Regions from separate parts of the Paenibacillus sp. FSL R7-0302 genome, predicted to be linked through region 1. Evidence: predicted binding sites of a transcription regulator. Region 1 holds the regulator's gene; each other region holds the start of a gene.
The links. The regulator Rex, encoded in region 1, represses fermentation and respiration genes when NADH is low (regulators of the CRP and FNR family bind a similar motif). The targets are predictions, from matches to a motif close to TTGTGAAATATTTCACAA.

Region 1 (5,248 bases):
GATCAGCATCCTCAAAGCCGCCGCACAGATAATTCTCATCAGCTCTGTACCGCTCTACATGTGCTTCCGAAAAGTGAAATTCAAAAGGCGTAGGATACACAAAATTGCGCAGGTATGTCTTAAGGACGATAGATAGTTCAATTCCGCGCTTATTCGGCAGACTGTCATGATAAGCTACAATACGCCTGGCAAGTCTATGACTGACCTCTGCGGGCAGCTTGTCATGTACGACGATCAGCAGATCGATATCGCTGGTATCGGGGTGAAAACAGCCCATCGCCAGTGAGCCATGCACGTAAATTCCCGACAGATTCTCCCCCAGCTCCTCCTTGAACAGATCCACCGCCTGATACAAATATGCCAATATTTCCAATTTCATCAACCTCCTTGTTACATTCAACATGCAAGTTATTGATAGCAGATTAGGGATTACTTTTAATATATCAATTGATATATCTCAGAAGTGAAGGGGTACCGATTTCCTTCATCCCTCACCGTCAAAATAATAAAATAACCCCACAAAGTGGGGCTTTAGCGTAGGTGATGACTCAGGTACTTTGCGGGGACCTCAAAACATATAAATTTATCTGTTAAAAAAACGGAAGAACAGATAAACTGTTCCCCCGCATGTATTCTTCCGCTGAGCGCTTAGCTTAACGGTTCGGCAGACTGTACCCCTCACCGATGGCGCTGCCATCCTTGAAGCGGTAGAAGCTGTAATAGAATCGCCCGTCTTTTTTGTAAAATAGCTGCCAGGCATATTCCCCGTTGTATACACCGGGCAGCAGCCGTTCAATCGTAATGTCCGGCAGCTGAGCGGCTATGATTCCGCGCATTTTCTCTTCTGAGGTGCCATTGCTCAGTTCCTCAGCATACAGGTCGTTGTCGCCTCCGGCAGGCTTGCCCTCCAAGGTGAAACGGACCCACACCATCAGATCGGTCCCTGCTTCATTCTTGCCGGTCAGCACCCAGTAGATCTCATTCTCATTCCAGACAGATTTCTGGGCCTTGGTAACCTCTGTTAGTCCGGCACGCGCCCGGGCCAGCTCCTTGGCCTCACTCCGCTCGTTCCACTGGTCCTTCATAATGTAGGCATAGAACTGGCTTAGTCCGAACAGAAGGAGCAGCACCACGGTAATCCCCAGCCAGATCCATCTTCTCCTCTTCTTCTTCACCACGCTGCTTCCTTTCCCGTTCCCCTGAATTACCGTTTAAGCAGGCTCTCGAACGTCTCCTGTGCTTTGCGGCGGATGGCTTCTTCATCAAGTGTCAGGCATTGTCCATGCTTCACAACCTGTCGGCCGTTCACCCATACATGCTCCACATCCTTGGCACTTGCCGAATATACGGCATGGGAGAGCAGATCGGTATGCGGCAGCAGATGCGGCTGGTCAATATCAAGTGCGATGAAGTCGGCCTTCATTCCTGCGGCAAGCCGGCCTACCCCGCTTAGGAAAATAGACTGCGCCCCATACTCCGTAGCCATCAGAAGCGCCTCAGGAGCCGGTACCGCTGTGGGATCACCGCTTACGCCCTTGTGAATCAGAGCCGCCAGCCTCATCTCTTCGAACATATCCAGATTGTTGTTGCTTGCCGCGCCGTCTGTACCCAGGGAGACCTTAATCCCGGCTCTCAGCAGTTCAGGAACACGCGCAACCCCGCTGGCCAGCTTCAGGTTACTGCCGGGGTTATGCGACACGCCAACGTTATGGCGGGCCAGAATCCCGATCTCTTCATCGTTCAGATGAACCCCGTGGGCAATGAGCGAAGGACGGGTGAACATCCCGAGCTTCTCCAGATGTGCGACCGGACGCAGGCCATAGTCGGCCACGTTCTGCTCCACTTCATGGCGCGTCTCGGACATATGGGTGTGCATTGGCAAGTCCAGATCATGGGCAGCCTGCACAAACTTCATGAAAAACTCTGGAGGACAGGTGTACGGGGCGTGCGGTGAGAGCATGGTCGTAATTCTGCCGTCAGCCTTGCCGTGCCAGTTACGGGCAAAAGCAATCGCCTCAGCGAGCTTGGATTGCTGTACCTCTTCCGGGCACAGCCCAATTACGCCGCGCATCAACACCGCACGAATACCGGACTGCTCGGTCACTTCCGCTACCCGGTCCATATGATCATACATATCGAGGAAGGTGGTTGTGCCGCCCTTCAGCATCTCCAGCACGGACAACGAGGTTCCCCAATATACATCATCACCAGTGAATTTCTCTTCCATCGGCCACATCTTCTCCTGCAGCCAAGACTGAAGCACCATATCGTCGCCATATCCGCGCAGCAGTGACATTGCAGTATGACCATGGGTATTGACCAGACCAGGCATGAACAGCAGACGGCTGCCGTCTACGACCTGTGCGCCATCCTCCACTGCCGGCTCAGCTTCACCTATGTAAGTAATCAATTCATTCTCCAGGGTCATGTACCCGCTCAGAACCGGCTTGTCACTGCCCGGAACCAGGAAGTGCCCATTCTTGATTATCGTGATCTTACTGCTCATCTTCAGCCTCATCCTTTCCATCATGCAAATAATAAGCCAAGCTCTGCAGATCTGTGGTGAAATCTGCGGCATGAATCCGGATATTGGCAGGCGTCTTGAGAATAACCGGTGCGAAGTTCAGAATCGCCTCGATACCGGAATCGACAAGAATATCAGCTACGTTCTGGGCTTCGCTGTCGGGCACGGTAATAATCCCGATCCGGATGCCCTGCGAGCGGATTGTACTGCTTAGCTCCTCCATCGGCTGCACAACCAGCGAGTTGATTTGCTGGCCCACCTTCGGCGGGTAGGCATCGAAGATGGCAGTAATCTTCATTGTATCCTTTAAGTAAGCGTTGTAGTTTGACAAGGCATGACCGAGATTACCGGCTCCAACCAGTGCAACATTAATTTGCTGGTCAAGCTTCAGGATATGGCGGATCTTCTCAATCAGATAAGATACATCATAGCCGATGCCTTTTCTGCCAAAATCACCGAAATAAGCCAAATCCTTGCGGATCTGGGCGGGATTCAGATCAAGCTTCTGGCCCAGCTCCTGAGAAGAGACTGTGGAGATTTCACGTTTTTGGAGATCGTTCAGGAAACGCAGGTACACTGGGAGCCTGCGCACGACGGCCTCCGATATTTTATCCGATTTCATGTATTCTCCTCCTTCAAGTTGATGTAACATCACAAATTCGCTTCATGTAATGCCGATTATAGCAACCGTGCCCCGCCGCCTGCCGGAGTGGCAGGGCAGGCGGGAACGGATCTTCAGGTTAATCATGACTTATTAATAATAGCAATAGCAGATGAATTAGGAAACCCCGCCGTCATCCAGCCATTCGGCAATTCTCGGGACCATCTGCTCGGTGAGCATATGCTCCATCTTGGGACCGGGGAGCGAGTACAGGAAGTACTTTCCGTAATGCGATTCGATGACTCTGGTATCGTACACAATTACGATGCCCCGGTCCTGCGCCGTGCGGACCAGCCGCCCGAAGCCCTGCTTGAAGCGGATGACGGCCTGCGGCACGGACAGCTTCATGAACGGATTCTTCTTCTGTGCCTGAAGCAGCTCCGACTTCGCTTCTGCCAGCGGGTGATTCGGCGGCTGGAACGGCAGTCTGACAATCGCCAGGCAGGTCAATGCTTCTCCCGGGATATCCACCCCTTCCCAGAAGCTGCTGGTACCCAGCAAGACCGAAGCCGGGCTATCCTGGAAGCGGCGGATCAGCTTGCTCCGGCTGCCGCCTTCCACGCCTTGTCCCAGCACCGCGATATCCTGTGAGGCAAGTGCCTCCTTCAGCGGTTCATACACCTGGCGCAGCATCTTGTAGGAGGTGAACAGCACCAGCATCCGCCCCCGTGTTGTTACAGCTGTCTCGGCAAGGGAGTGCACGAGGGTGTCCACAAAGCGGGCATCCCCTATACTTCCCTTGACGCTCGGGAAGTCCCGGGGAATGACCAGGAGCGCCTGCTCACGATACTTGAATGGCGATGGAAGCAGTGCAGTCATCAGACGCCGCTGCTCGGCAGCCTCGCCAAGACCCAGGTTATCGATCATGAACTGGAAGGATTTATCCACAGATAAGGTGGCCGAGGTCAGGATAATGCTCTTCTTCTTATCGAAGAACAGCTCCCTGAGCTGGGTGCTGACATCTACGGGAACAGCATACATTTGCAGCGACTTCCCCTTATAATTACCGCTTCCCTCCAGCCAATACACAATATTCTCATCGTTCAGGCTCATGAAGAAGCGGATCTGCTCTCTAATGGATGCCAGATCCTTGAATAACCCGCCGATATCGGTCACAAGGCTGTCTGAGGAGGATTGGCTGTCCGTGTCACGCATCTCACTGAGCATTTTGTCGCCCTTGCGGATGATATCGCTCAGACTGAGGTTCAGTGTATTCTCAAGGGCAGCCAGCTCCTCCCAATCCTTCGGCTTCTTGCCCGGCTGCAGGCGTGCCACCAGTTGGCCTGCTTCACCGGCCCCGGCATCGCTGCGCTCGGGCAGCAGGCTGAAGAGCCGGTCACTAAGCGCATCCCAGGACTCCTTCACCGTCAGCAGATCTGGATAGATCCGGTCGATCACGCCGCTCCATTCGGAAGCCTGCTCACTGCCCGAAGACTGCAGACTCTGGCGGAGGGCAGGCAGCTGCCCGCTCCGGCTATCCTTATAGAGACGGGTGAGGGTATGGGCGAATGTGAAATATTTCATCTGCATGCCAAGATGCTTGCCGGCAATATCCTCCAGATGATGGGCTTCATCAATAACAAGATGGTCGTACGCCGGAAGAAGCTGATGCCCGGCTTTGACATCTGCGAACAGCTTGGAGTGATTGGTGACCACCACATCGGAGATCCCGGCTTCATGCTTGGCCCGGTGGTAATAGCATTTGCGGAACCAGGGACAGGCGCGTCCCAGGCAGGAGTCGGTATCACTGGCTACAGTCTCCCAGAAATCGCCGCCCCGTCCGCTTAAGTTAAGCTCCTCATCATCGCCGGTCGTCGTCTGGGTCAGCCAGACGAGCATTTGCGCAGCGGTGAGCGCTTCTTCCCTTGGACTCGTAAAGTCCTTTTTGTTCATTCTATGTTCGAACTTGCGCAGACACAAATAGTGCCCTCTTCCCTTAAAGATGGAGGCCTTGAACGGGAACGGCACAACGCTGGTTAAGAGCGGGATATCCCGCTCCCGCAGCTGATCCTGAAGGTTAATGGTATGAGTGCTGACCATCACCTTCTGATTACTTTTCACAC
Region 2 (5,248 bases), 250 kb from region 1:
CTGGTAGGACCTACAAGGAAATCTTCAGTTCCTTCATAAGGCTTGATGTTCTTGGCAATAAAGTTATTAACGTCAACTTTCTTGGACCATGTACCCTTTGTGAAATTTCTCCAGCCAGACTTAACCTCTTGTACTTCTTTTTCAATCACCGACATGCTAAATCCCTCCATTTATATTTAGTATATTTGTAGAGATCGCGGGCTTGAAGGTTAATCCCGTGTCTCGTGATCCCGTAGCTGACAGTTGTTATAAAATTCACAATCACATCTTTATATCAGGGATCGTTGTCTATATAAACATTTTAGTTTATTTTCTGAAAAAGGACTGTGACAAATATCACTCTTTCGGTGATATTTGTCACTTCCATCCAGTCCCATATTAACCTTTAACCTTATTCTTTGCCAGGCAACCGTTAATTAGTTATCGAATTTGCCGTAGAATGCGTTGCGGTATACATCAGCAAGCTCGGATACCAGCGGCATTTTAGGGTTGGCAGTTGTACATTGGTCTTCAAATGCACGGTCAGCCAGATAGTCTACACGGGATTCGAAGTCCTTAGGATCGAAACCAAGCGCCGAGAAGGATTCTTCGATGCCGAGTTTTTTGTTCATGTCGCGGATCGCATTGATCAGGCTCGTTACGCCTTCTTCGGTAGTGCGTGCTGGCAATCCCAGAATACGGGCGATTTCAGCATACCGTTCGTCTGCTACAAAGTGCGAATATTTAGGGAACGAAGCGAACTTCGTAGGCTTCTTGGCATTGTAGCGAATAACATGCGGCATCAGGATCGCATTAGTGCGGCCATGTGCGGTGTGATACTGTCCGCCCCATTTGTGCGCCAAGCTATGGTTAATTCCCAGGAATGCATTAGCAAAGGCCATACCGGCAAGTGTCGAAGCGTTGTGCATTTTCTCACGGGCCAGCTTGTCGCCTTGCAGTGCGGATTTCTCCAGCCACTGGAATACCAGCTGAATGGCTTTGATTGCCAGACCATCGGTATAGTCACTGGCCATTACGGATACATAAGCTTCGATTGCATGTGTCAATACGTCCATCCCTGTATCGGCAACTGCAGTTCTTGGCAAGCTGTATACAAACTCAGGATCGATAATAGCTACGTCTGGAGTCAGCTCATAGTCGGCCAGCGGATATTTAGTATTATTACCCGTAGTCTTATCTGTGATAACTGCGAACGAGGTTACTTCGGAACCTGTACCGGAAGTTGTAGGAATCGCAACGAATTTCGCTTTGTTGCCGAGCTTAGGGAATTTGTATACCCGCTTGCGGATATCCATGAACTTCTGCTTCAGACCGTTGAAGTCAGCATCCGGATGTTCGTAGAACAGCCACATGCCCTTGGCAGCATCCATTGGGGAACCGCCGCCGAGTGCGATAATGCAGTCCGGCTGGAATCTGTTCATCATTGCCGCGCCTTTTTCTACAGTAGTTGTCGATGGATCCGGTTCAACTTCCGAGAACACTTCAATGGCTACAGGAGTCTGACGTTGACGCAGATAGTGCTCCACTCTTTCAACATATCCCAGTTTCACCATCATAGGGTCAGTGATAATGGCTACACGTGTAATGTCAGGCATTTTGGCCAGATACTGAGTGGCTCCCTTTTCGAAGTAAATCTTGTCAGGTACTTTAAACCATTGCATATTCACGGTACGGCGGTTCACCCTTTTCACGTTGATCAGATTGATGGCAGTCACGTTCTGCGATACCGAGTTGCGTCCGTAAGATCCGCAGCCCAGTGTCAATGAAGGGATATTAGTGTTGTAAATATCGCCGATTGCGCCGTGTGTGGATGGCGAGTTGACGAGAATACGTCCGGTCTGCAGACGGTTGGAGAACTTCATGATTACTTCTTCGTTGTTGGAATGGATAGCCGAGCTGTGGCCCATGCCGCCAAATTCAACGATTTGAGCTGCGCGTTCGATACCCTGGTCAGCATTCTTCACTTTGTAGCAAGCCAGAACCGGGCTCAGCTTCTCAGCGGACAATGGATATTTAGTACCTACACCTTCAAGCTCAGCTACCAGGATCTTCGTTCCGGCAGGAACCTGAATGCCGCACATTTCAGCGATCTTCACAGCGGATTGGCCAACGATAGCCGGGTTAACTGCACATTTCTCTACGTTCATTGCGCCGCTGGTCAGCTTAGCTGCTTCTTCTTTGTTCACAAAGTAACAGCCGTTCGCAATCATTTTCTTTTTCACTTGATCGAAGATGGCTTCTTCAATGATAACTGCCTGCTCGGAAGCACAGATCATACCATTATCAAAAGTCTTCGACAGGATAAGGTCAGTTACAGCCTGATCAATATCAGCACTCTTCTCAATGAAGGCAGGCACGTTACCAGGACCTACGCCGAGTGCTGGTTTGCCGCAGCTGTAAGCTGCCTTGACCATTGCCGATCCGCCGGTTGCCAGAATCAGTGCAACGTCCGGATTGTTCATCAGTGCGTTTGTTTTGTCCATCGTAGGAAGCTCAATCCATTGGATGAAGTTCTCAGGTGCGCCTGCTGCTACGCCTGCATCATGCAGAATTTTGGCTGCTGCCGCACTGCACTCTTGCGCTGACGGGTGGAAACCGAATATAATAGGGTTACGTGTCTTAGCGGAAATCAAAGCCTTAAACATCGTGGTGGATGTTGGATTGGTTACCGGTGTGATACCCATAATGATTCCGACTGGTTCAGCAATCTTCTGGAAGCTGTCATAAGCGTTATCCTCAATAACGCCTACAGTCTTGTCGTACTTAATACCGTGCCAGATATATTCAGTGGAGAAGATGTTCTTTGTAATTTTGTCTTCGTATACTCCGCGTCCTGTTTCTTCAACAGCCAGTTTTGCCAGGTACATATGCTTGTCGAGTCCGGCCAGCGCCATTGCATGAACGATTGTGTTTGTCTGCTCTTGATCCAGGCCCATGAACGCTTCGTGGGCTTTCTTTGCTTTATCCACCAAAACCTGAATGTACTCTTCAGCGGTGGTTTGTTTCACTTGGGCGGCGACTTCGTTTTTAACTGCCATCTCCCTCGTCCTCCTGTCAATTTTTAGGTTGTTTCTTTCTATACATTTATCTTAGCACATCCTTTTCACCTTGTATAGTGAAATCTTTCACAAAGTTTAAAGTTTTTTTTGAGTTGTTTTCAAAGCGCTTTCATTCGATCATATACTAGCGTTTCTTCCATATTATATGTAATATTTAATTGATATTTGTCTATTCTGCGAACGCAATACGGCAGGTTACAGTGTTGATGGCCCACTTTGCCTTGCGATGCCGGGCGGGACTCAGGAATTCTGCTCATGAATGCCAAGCCGTCACCTCGGTTCATCCATGGCTCTTCTATAGACTCACTCTGACGGTGAATATAAATATAAATCTCTGCTTACAAGTGGAAACGGCTTTGTCGCCCTTTTAAAGGACGGTACCGTTTCAGCGAGAATGATCAGGATGCTGTATAGCGCGAAGCACATAAATTCTTATCTTTGAACAAAATTACCCTGCGGGTGAACAATGCTAATGCCTCTCTCACCGGCCGCTTTTAAGGAGCAGTAATGTTGCAGTTTTTGCAGGATTTCTCTATACCTTTTACGGGTTGCAAGTACAATGTTGCATTATTTGCACAAATTTCGGTGTTTAGAGCACGTTAGCGCTGAATTTGTTGCAGTTCGTGCAGGATTTCAGCATTGACCGCTTCTTTGGGGCAGTAATGTTGCCCTTTTGGCAGGATTCCTCTTAAAATGTTACTGGCATAATTTCCTGAAAGGAAAAAAAGGAGACAGCTTCTCCGCTGTCCCCCCTTATTCATCTCTTCCCCCAAGTCTAGAAAGAGACATCCCAGGCTACTCTACCTTAATCGTATCGAAGAATTTCTTCTGTACGGTTGCGGCTGCTGCATCGAGTTGGGCCTTGGAGTCCGTGCCTTCCTTGGCAAACAGCTCCTGGATGACATTGGACATGGTTGCATAGTAGTCCTGGGTATTGTACTGCGCCTCAGGTTTGCCGTCGAGCAGAGCCATAATATCTGTATTGTATTGATATACGATATCAGAGTATTTGTCATACACTGCTTTGGTTTTCTTGCCGAACTCGGAATCAGCGGCATAGTAATCAAGAAGCGGCGGAATGAAGTATTTGCCGTCCGCCTTGCGCTGCTGCAAAATGGCATCGAGCGCTTCCAGGCCTTTATCCGAGAAATAGTCGAAGGTAATATAACGGAAGGCCATCTCCTGCTCATCCTTGCTGGCATTCGGGTTAATGACCAGATAGTCGCCGCCGAGCACGCCGGTATGCTTGCCGCCCTTCTCAGCCGCAGGCATTGGATAGGTCAGCACATCCTCAGGCTTGAACCCGCCCTGGTTAAGCGCCTGTTCTATGACTCCGTCTGATCCGGCCATTACCATCGCGGTACGGCCCTGCTGGAAGGCACCTACCGCATCGCCCCAGCCGAGCGCCCAATCCTGGGGAACGGCCCCAGCTTCCCATCTCAGCTTCTTATAGAAGTCCAGTGCTTTGATCCCGGCTTCGGAATTGAAGGTTGCCACCACCTTGCCGCCTTCAATCTTCTGAATCTCTCCGCCTGCTTCAAACAGGAAGTTGGTCCAGTTCCAGCCTGCTTCGTTGCCCTTGCCCATTGGCGCAATCCCGGAGATGCCTTTCTTGGGATCGGCGACTCCTTTGGCTGTGTTCAGCATGTCGTCCCAGGTCCAATCCATTGGAGGTACGGCTACACCTTTGTCATCCAGCATCTTCTTGTTGATCATTGTTGTAGTGACGTAACCCTTCTGGGTAACCCCATACACCTTGCCGTCGATGATGAACTGGCTCTGCAGCACAGGGTTGATCTGATCCTTGAACTCATAGTTGTTCCACAGATCGGTGATGTCGGCTACCCAGCCCTTCTCAATCAGGAATTTGGCTTCGGTGGCATACGTGTTGAAGAAGGTCGGCGCTTCATTCGCTGCCATCTTCACCCCGATCTCGCTTACATTATACTGCCAGTCGTCCTTGACGATCTCCACGTTCGGATAGACTTCCTGGAACCGCTTGATTTTGTCATCCTCCTGCGCTCTCACCTCGGTCAGGTCCGGCGTTGGATAGTGGATTTTGATTGTTACCTTTCTCTGGGTGATATCGTCAGCCGGTGCTGCAGACGGAGTGGCTGACTCTTCGGCCGCCTGGGTTGCTGCTGGTGCAGGTGTCGCTTCTCCCCCGTCAGCCGCCGGCTTGTTGCCGT
Region 3 (5,248 bases), 270 kb from region 1:
AGCTTCGCTGCTTCACTCTTGGCGCGGGAGGACATCCACAGTGCCAGGCAGACCAGCCAGTTACAGAGAATACCGCGGAAGAACAGCTCTGAGAACGGCAGGCTCATCTTTTTGGCGGCAGCTGCGAAGATCAGATGCTCGGCAGGGGCTGCCTTGAAGAGGCCCGACCCCTGAATCAGCAGCGCCAGCACCACAGCACCGGCCACATTGCCGAGGAAGACCAGGACCCAGTTCTTCACCGTATCCCAGACTGTTGTTCTCCCGGCAAGCGTGCTTACTGTGAAGAACATATTATTACCTGTAAACAGCTCTGAGCCTGCGAATACAACCAAGGTCAAGGCAATCCCGAAGGATGCCCCCATAATCAGCGGCTGGAACGGTGACTTGATCGCCGCCAGCGGTGCCCCCAGGGAGAAGATCAGAATAATACCAATACCCACATATGCTCCTGCCAGGAGGGCCGCCAAAAAATATTTGGGCAGACTCTCATTCATTTTGTCGCGCTTCCCTACGGCTGTCTCAACGATATTCTCTACGCTCTGCGTAAACATATCCGCACCTGCTCTTCCTTTAATTTAGGTTTGTTACTGCCGCAGGCAGAGTGACCTTAACCACTCCGCCCTCTACTGTAACCGGATAGACTTCTGCCTGCCCCCGGTCCGGTGCCTGAACCTCTCCGGTGCGAAGGTCGATCTTCCAGTCATGCAGCGGATCATATAAATAATAGCCTGATACAATGCCTTCCGCGAGCGGGCCGCCCTTCGGGTGGGGACTGTGGTTGCGGACCGCATAGACTGCGCCGTCCGATGTGCGGAATATCGCTAATTCGACGTCTCCTGCATGAATTACCCGGCCGATCTGCAGCATGAAATCTTCCACTCTGCCTATCGTATATTCCCGATTACTCCGTTCCATTATGCTCTCTCCCTCTCCCTTTGAACTATACCTGTGTCTCTTCAAACAGCGCGGTGCGGGTGCTTTTGTCGTCCAGCATTTTCCGCCAAGGATCTCTCACCTGGGCCAGGGCAAAGTCAATACGTGCCGCCAGCTCTTTACGGTTGTCGTCATTGCCCATAACCACTGTCTGGATATGCTCAAGACCCATACGCTCAACCCATTCGGAGGTTCTCTCCAGGTAGTTGCCGGTCTCACGGTAGTACTGGATGACTGCGGAGCAGACCTCAACCAGCTCCTCGTCGGTCTTCACCTTGCAGAAGGCATCTGCGATCCGTGGCTTAATCCCGCCATTGCCGCCGATGAATACTTCCCAGCCGCCGTCATTGCCGACAATCCCGATATCCTTCGTGCAGGACTCTGCACAGTTACGCGGACAGCCGTTAACCGCCATCTTGAATTTGGCCGGCATATCCAGCCGCTCATATTTACGCTCAAGCATAGCGCCCATGCCCATCGAATCCTGTGTGCCAAAGCGGCAGAACTGCGAACCCACACATGTTTTTACCGTACGCAGCGATTTCGCATAACCATAGCCGGATGGCATATCCAGCTCCTCCCACACCTTAGGCACATCTTCTTTTTTGACACCGATCAGGTCCAGACGTTGTCCGCCCGTCACCTTCACAACCTTCACATCATATTTCAGAGACACATCGGCAATCCGCTTCAAATCCTCGGGAGTGGTAACCCCTCCATACATGCGCGGAATAACTGTATACGTTCCGTCCTTCTGAATATTGGCACTCATCCGTTCATTGACGAACCGGGACTCCTTCTCATCCTCATGAGTGTCAGGGTAGATCATCCCCAGATAATAGTTCACTGCAGGGCGGCATTTGGAACAGCCTTCTGCCTGCTTCCAGTCCAGGACATGCATGACTTCCTTGGTGGTCCGGAGGCCTTTCGCCGTAATCTCGGCAACGATCTCATCCCGGCTAAGCGGGGTGCAGCTGCAGATTCCCTGCTTGGCGCTCTGCTGGAAGCTGTCTCCGAGAACGAATTGCAGAATCTGCTCCACCACCGGCTTACAGCCGCCGCAGGAGCGGGTTGCCCCCGTACAGGCTTTGATCTCATCCACCGTAGTGAAGCCGTTCTCCGTAACAGCATCCACAATCGCTTTTTTGGTTACGCCGTTACAGCCGCAGACGATTTCTTCGTCGGCCATCGCTTCAACAGACATGCCTTTCTTGGCTCCGCCTCCGCCGCAGCAGCTTGTGCCCATAACCTCATCATAGATTTCATTGGTCATCTCTGTGCTGTTTTTCACAAGCTTCTGCAGGTTGGCAGATTCCGTTACATCACCGAATAGAACGGCACCAACAATTACATTATCCTTAAGCAAAATCTTCTTGTAGGTTCGCTTCCATTCATCCTTGGCAGAAATGACAGTATGCTCCGGCGTTTCGGTGAATTCACCAGCCGAGAATACATCTACCCCGGAAATTTTGAGCTTGGTTGCTACAACTGAACCTTCATAGCCTGGAGTCTGACTACCTGACAGATGCTTGGCGAGAACCATGCCCTGCTCGAATAACGGTGCGACGAGTCCGTAGCAGGTTCCCCGGTGCTCTGTACATTCGCCGACAGAATACACATCAGCCATAGAAGTCTGCATATAATCGTCAACTACAATCCCGCGGTTAACGGTGATTCCGCTGTCCTTCGCAAGCTGGACATTCGGCTTGATTCCAACAGCCATCACTACAAACTCTGCGGGCAGCTCACTGCCGTCACTGAAGCGCAGACCGGTCACCCGTTCTTCGCCGGTCAGTTCGACCGTCTGCTTGCCCATGGCGAACTTCACACCTTGACGCATAAGCTCTGCCTGTAGCATGGAAGAAGCGGTACGGTCCAGCTGACGCTCCATCAGATCCTCCAGCAGATGCACAACGGTAACATCCATGCCCAGATTGACCAGGCCCTTCGCAGCTTCAAGACCTAGCAATCCTCCGCCGATTACAGCCGCCGTGCGGTACTGCTTCGCTGCTGCCAGCATCGCATCACAGTCCGCGATATCGCGGAAGCCGACTACCCCATCCTTGTTGCTGCCGGGTACGGGTAGAATGAAAGAATTCGAGCCTGTGGCAATAATTGCTTTATCGTAAGGAACCGCCAGTCCGTTATCGGTCAATATTAGTTTGTTCTGTTCATCGATCCGGGTAACCGTCGTACCGGTATGCAGTGTAATATGATTATCCTCATACCACCCGAGATCATTGAGAATGATGTCTTCAATCGTTTTGCTGCCTTCAAGTACATAGGACAACATAATCCGGTTATAGTTGGGATGCGGCTCACTGCCGAAGACAGTAATATCATATGCGCCGCCCAGCTTTAGAATCTGCTCAATAGTGCCTACTCCCGCCATGCCATTCCCAATCAGCGCTAACTTTTCTCTTTCCGCTGCCACTGGTAGACCCTCCTTCAGAAACTCTGATTTCTTCAATAACTTTACCTGATAGAGAAATTATACTGTCCCCAATTCCCTGGCAAGTGTGACCACAGTCACACCTTATGTGAATTTTTTCACACAAGTGGAGATGACTTCTCCCGTTCTTACATAGGACAACTTATGGCGTGAAGCACAGAGATATATTATTCAAAAAAAATGGATACCCGTGCAGTTTCGCACAGATATCCATTCATTCACTTATTTCAGTACCAGAGAGATCTCCAGCTTGTCCTGCGGACTGAGCTTCATGTCCACTCCATTACCGAGCAGACCTTTATCGTTGACCTTCAGTCTCCATTCCTCGCTGCTGAGCGGGGTATATTCCATCACGGTGAGCACCGTCCGGTTATCTTCGGCAAGCCGGACCATACCGCTGTTCTTGAGCAGTCCCTTGACCGACATATCCTGCATAAAAGAAAGCACATGCGAATGGGTCAGCTCCGGCTGCTCGCTCCCCCCGTTCACAGTGATGATAACAGGCTGAAACATCTTTCCGGTTCCGGCAGGACCTGCTGTCATTGTAATGGCCGAACCCGGCTCCAGGGTCGTATTCAGCTCTTGAACCTTCTTGCCGTTCACCTGAACCTCCCAGCTCATATCCGGACCCAGGGAGACCTTATTCACCTCAAGAATATTAGCTCCATCTGCTGAAAATGTAACAACGCCGCTCTTCTTGAACAGCTCTATCATTGAATTTCCGGGCACGTAAGCTTCGTTAAGCAATCTGGCCGAGCTCCCGGCCATTTCGCTGTCACCTACCTTGACCGAAAAGGTTAATCCCTGTCCCCCGTTACTGCTGCCGCCATTCCCTGATCCCAAGCCACAACCGCTTGCCGCGGCCAGCAAGAGAAGGCACAGCATGAAGCGCATCCATTTCGTGGACATCCCGCGGCACCGCCTTCATATGTATTTTCCCGGACTCTTTAAGGATAACGCATAGAGGAAGGGTTCTCAAATCATTTCTGCCGGAAGAAAAAGTAAAAAGTCCCCGAAGGGACTTATTCAATGCAGCAGGTCCTATTGATACCGCAGGAACAGAATATTGTTCTCCAGATGCACATGCTCGAAGGTCATGCCTTCCAGTTCTTCAAGACGGGCATAGGTTAAGCGATAGGTTGTGCAGGCATGTGCGGGCGGCGTGTAATCATTAGTTACTCTGCGAAGCTCACGCAGAATCTCTCCGGCCCCGTCATGCTCGGCTTCCAGATTATGCAGCAATCCGCGCAGTTCAGCAAGTCCTTCTTCGCTTGGGTTCTGAGTGTAGGCCAGCATCTTTGGGAATTCACTCTCTTCTTCCTTTGCCGTATGTTGTAGCAGCTCTTCACGCAGCATATTGAATAGGCGGTGCATCTCTCCGAGGTGCGGCGAATCCTCACCGTGAACGCGGAATACCTTAGTTACATTTTGACTGATTAGCGGAAGCTCTTCACGCAAATAACGGTGATGCTTGTTCACAATATAATCCACCAGTTCCTCTGAAGAAGCCTCGTTCCAGGCGGTGTCTTCTTCCAGAACGGGGTGCTGCTCTTGCAGCTTGTTCAGCTCCTGCACCATTGCTGCCGGGTCAAGACCCTTCTCGGCAGCGGCTTCAGCCAGCGGCTTTGCGCCTCCGCAGCAGAAATCGATCCGTTGTGCCTTGAAATAATCAGCTGCTTTGGGGAACTGCAGAACAATATCTCTGACCATTGCTTCCGGGGTGAACCCGGGATGAATTGTTGTATCGTTTAATTGATTGGACGCCATGTTGGCCCCTCCTCAGGTTAAAATGTAGGTTTGTGTTTCTTTTCACTTCTACACCTTATCACTGGCCTTATGCGGAACTTGTGATTGTACGCACTG

Region 2: adhE (bifunctional acetaldehyde-CoA/alcohol dehydrogenase) is a predicted target of Rex. The motif match lies at 3,114-3,131, and genes of this name have one in related genera.
Region 3: nirB (nitrite reductase large subunit NirB) is a predicted target of Rex. The motif match lies at 3,472-3,489, and genes of this name have one in related genera.

The regions. Positions count from the first base shown of each region.
Region 1 is NZ_JBBOWB010000001.1:1,941,189-1,946,436, reverse strand. It holds gene MKY96_RS08330 (aminoglycoside adenylyltransferase domain-containing protein) at 1-373, opposite strand, end outside; gene MKY96_RS08325 (cell wall elongation regulator TseB-like domain-containing protein) at 654-1,175, opposite strand; gene MKY96_RS08320 (amidohydrolase) at 1,205-2,506, opposite strand; gene MKY96_RS08315 (redox-sensing transcriptional repressor Rex) at 2,496-3,146, opposite strand; gene dinG (ATP-dependent DNA helicase DinG) at 3,303-5,248, opposite strand, start outside.
Region 2 is NZ_JBBOWB010000001.1:1,695,662-1,700,909, reverse strand. It holds gene pflB (formate C-acetyltransferase) at 1-155, opposite strand, end outside; gene adhE (bifunctional acetaldehyde-CoA/alcohol dehydrogenase) at 417-3,038, opposite strand; gene MKY96_RS07080 (ABC transporter substrate-binding protein) at 3,855-5,248, opposite strand, start outside.
Region 3 is NZ_JBBOWB010000001.1:1,674,907-1,680,154, reverse strand. It holds gene MKY96_RS07015 (formate/nitrite transporter family protein) at 1-551, opposite strand, end outside; gene nirD (nitrite reductase small subunit NirD) at 571-915, opposite strand; gene nirB (nitrite reductase large subunit NirB) at 941-3,367, opposite strand; gene MKY96_RS07000 (hypothetical protein) at 3,608-4,294, opposite strand; gene ric (iron-sulfur cluster repair di-iron protein) at 4,427-5,122, opposite strand.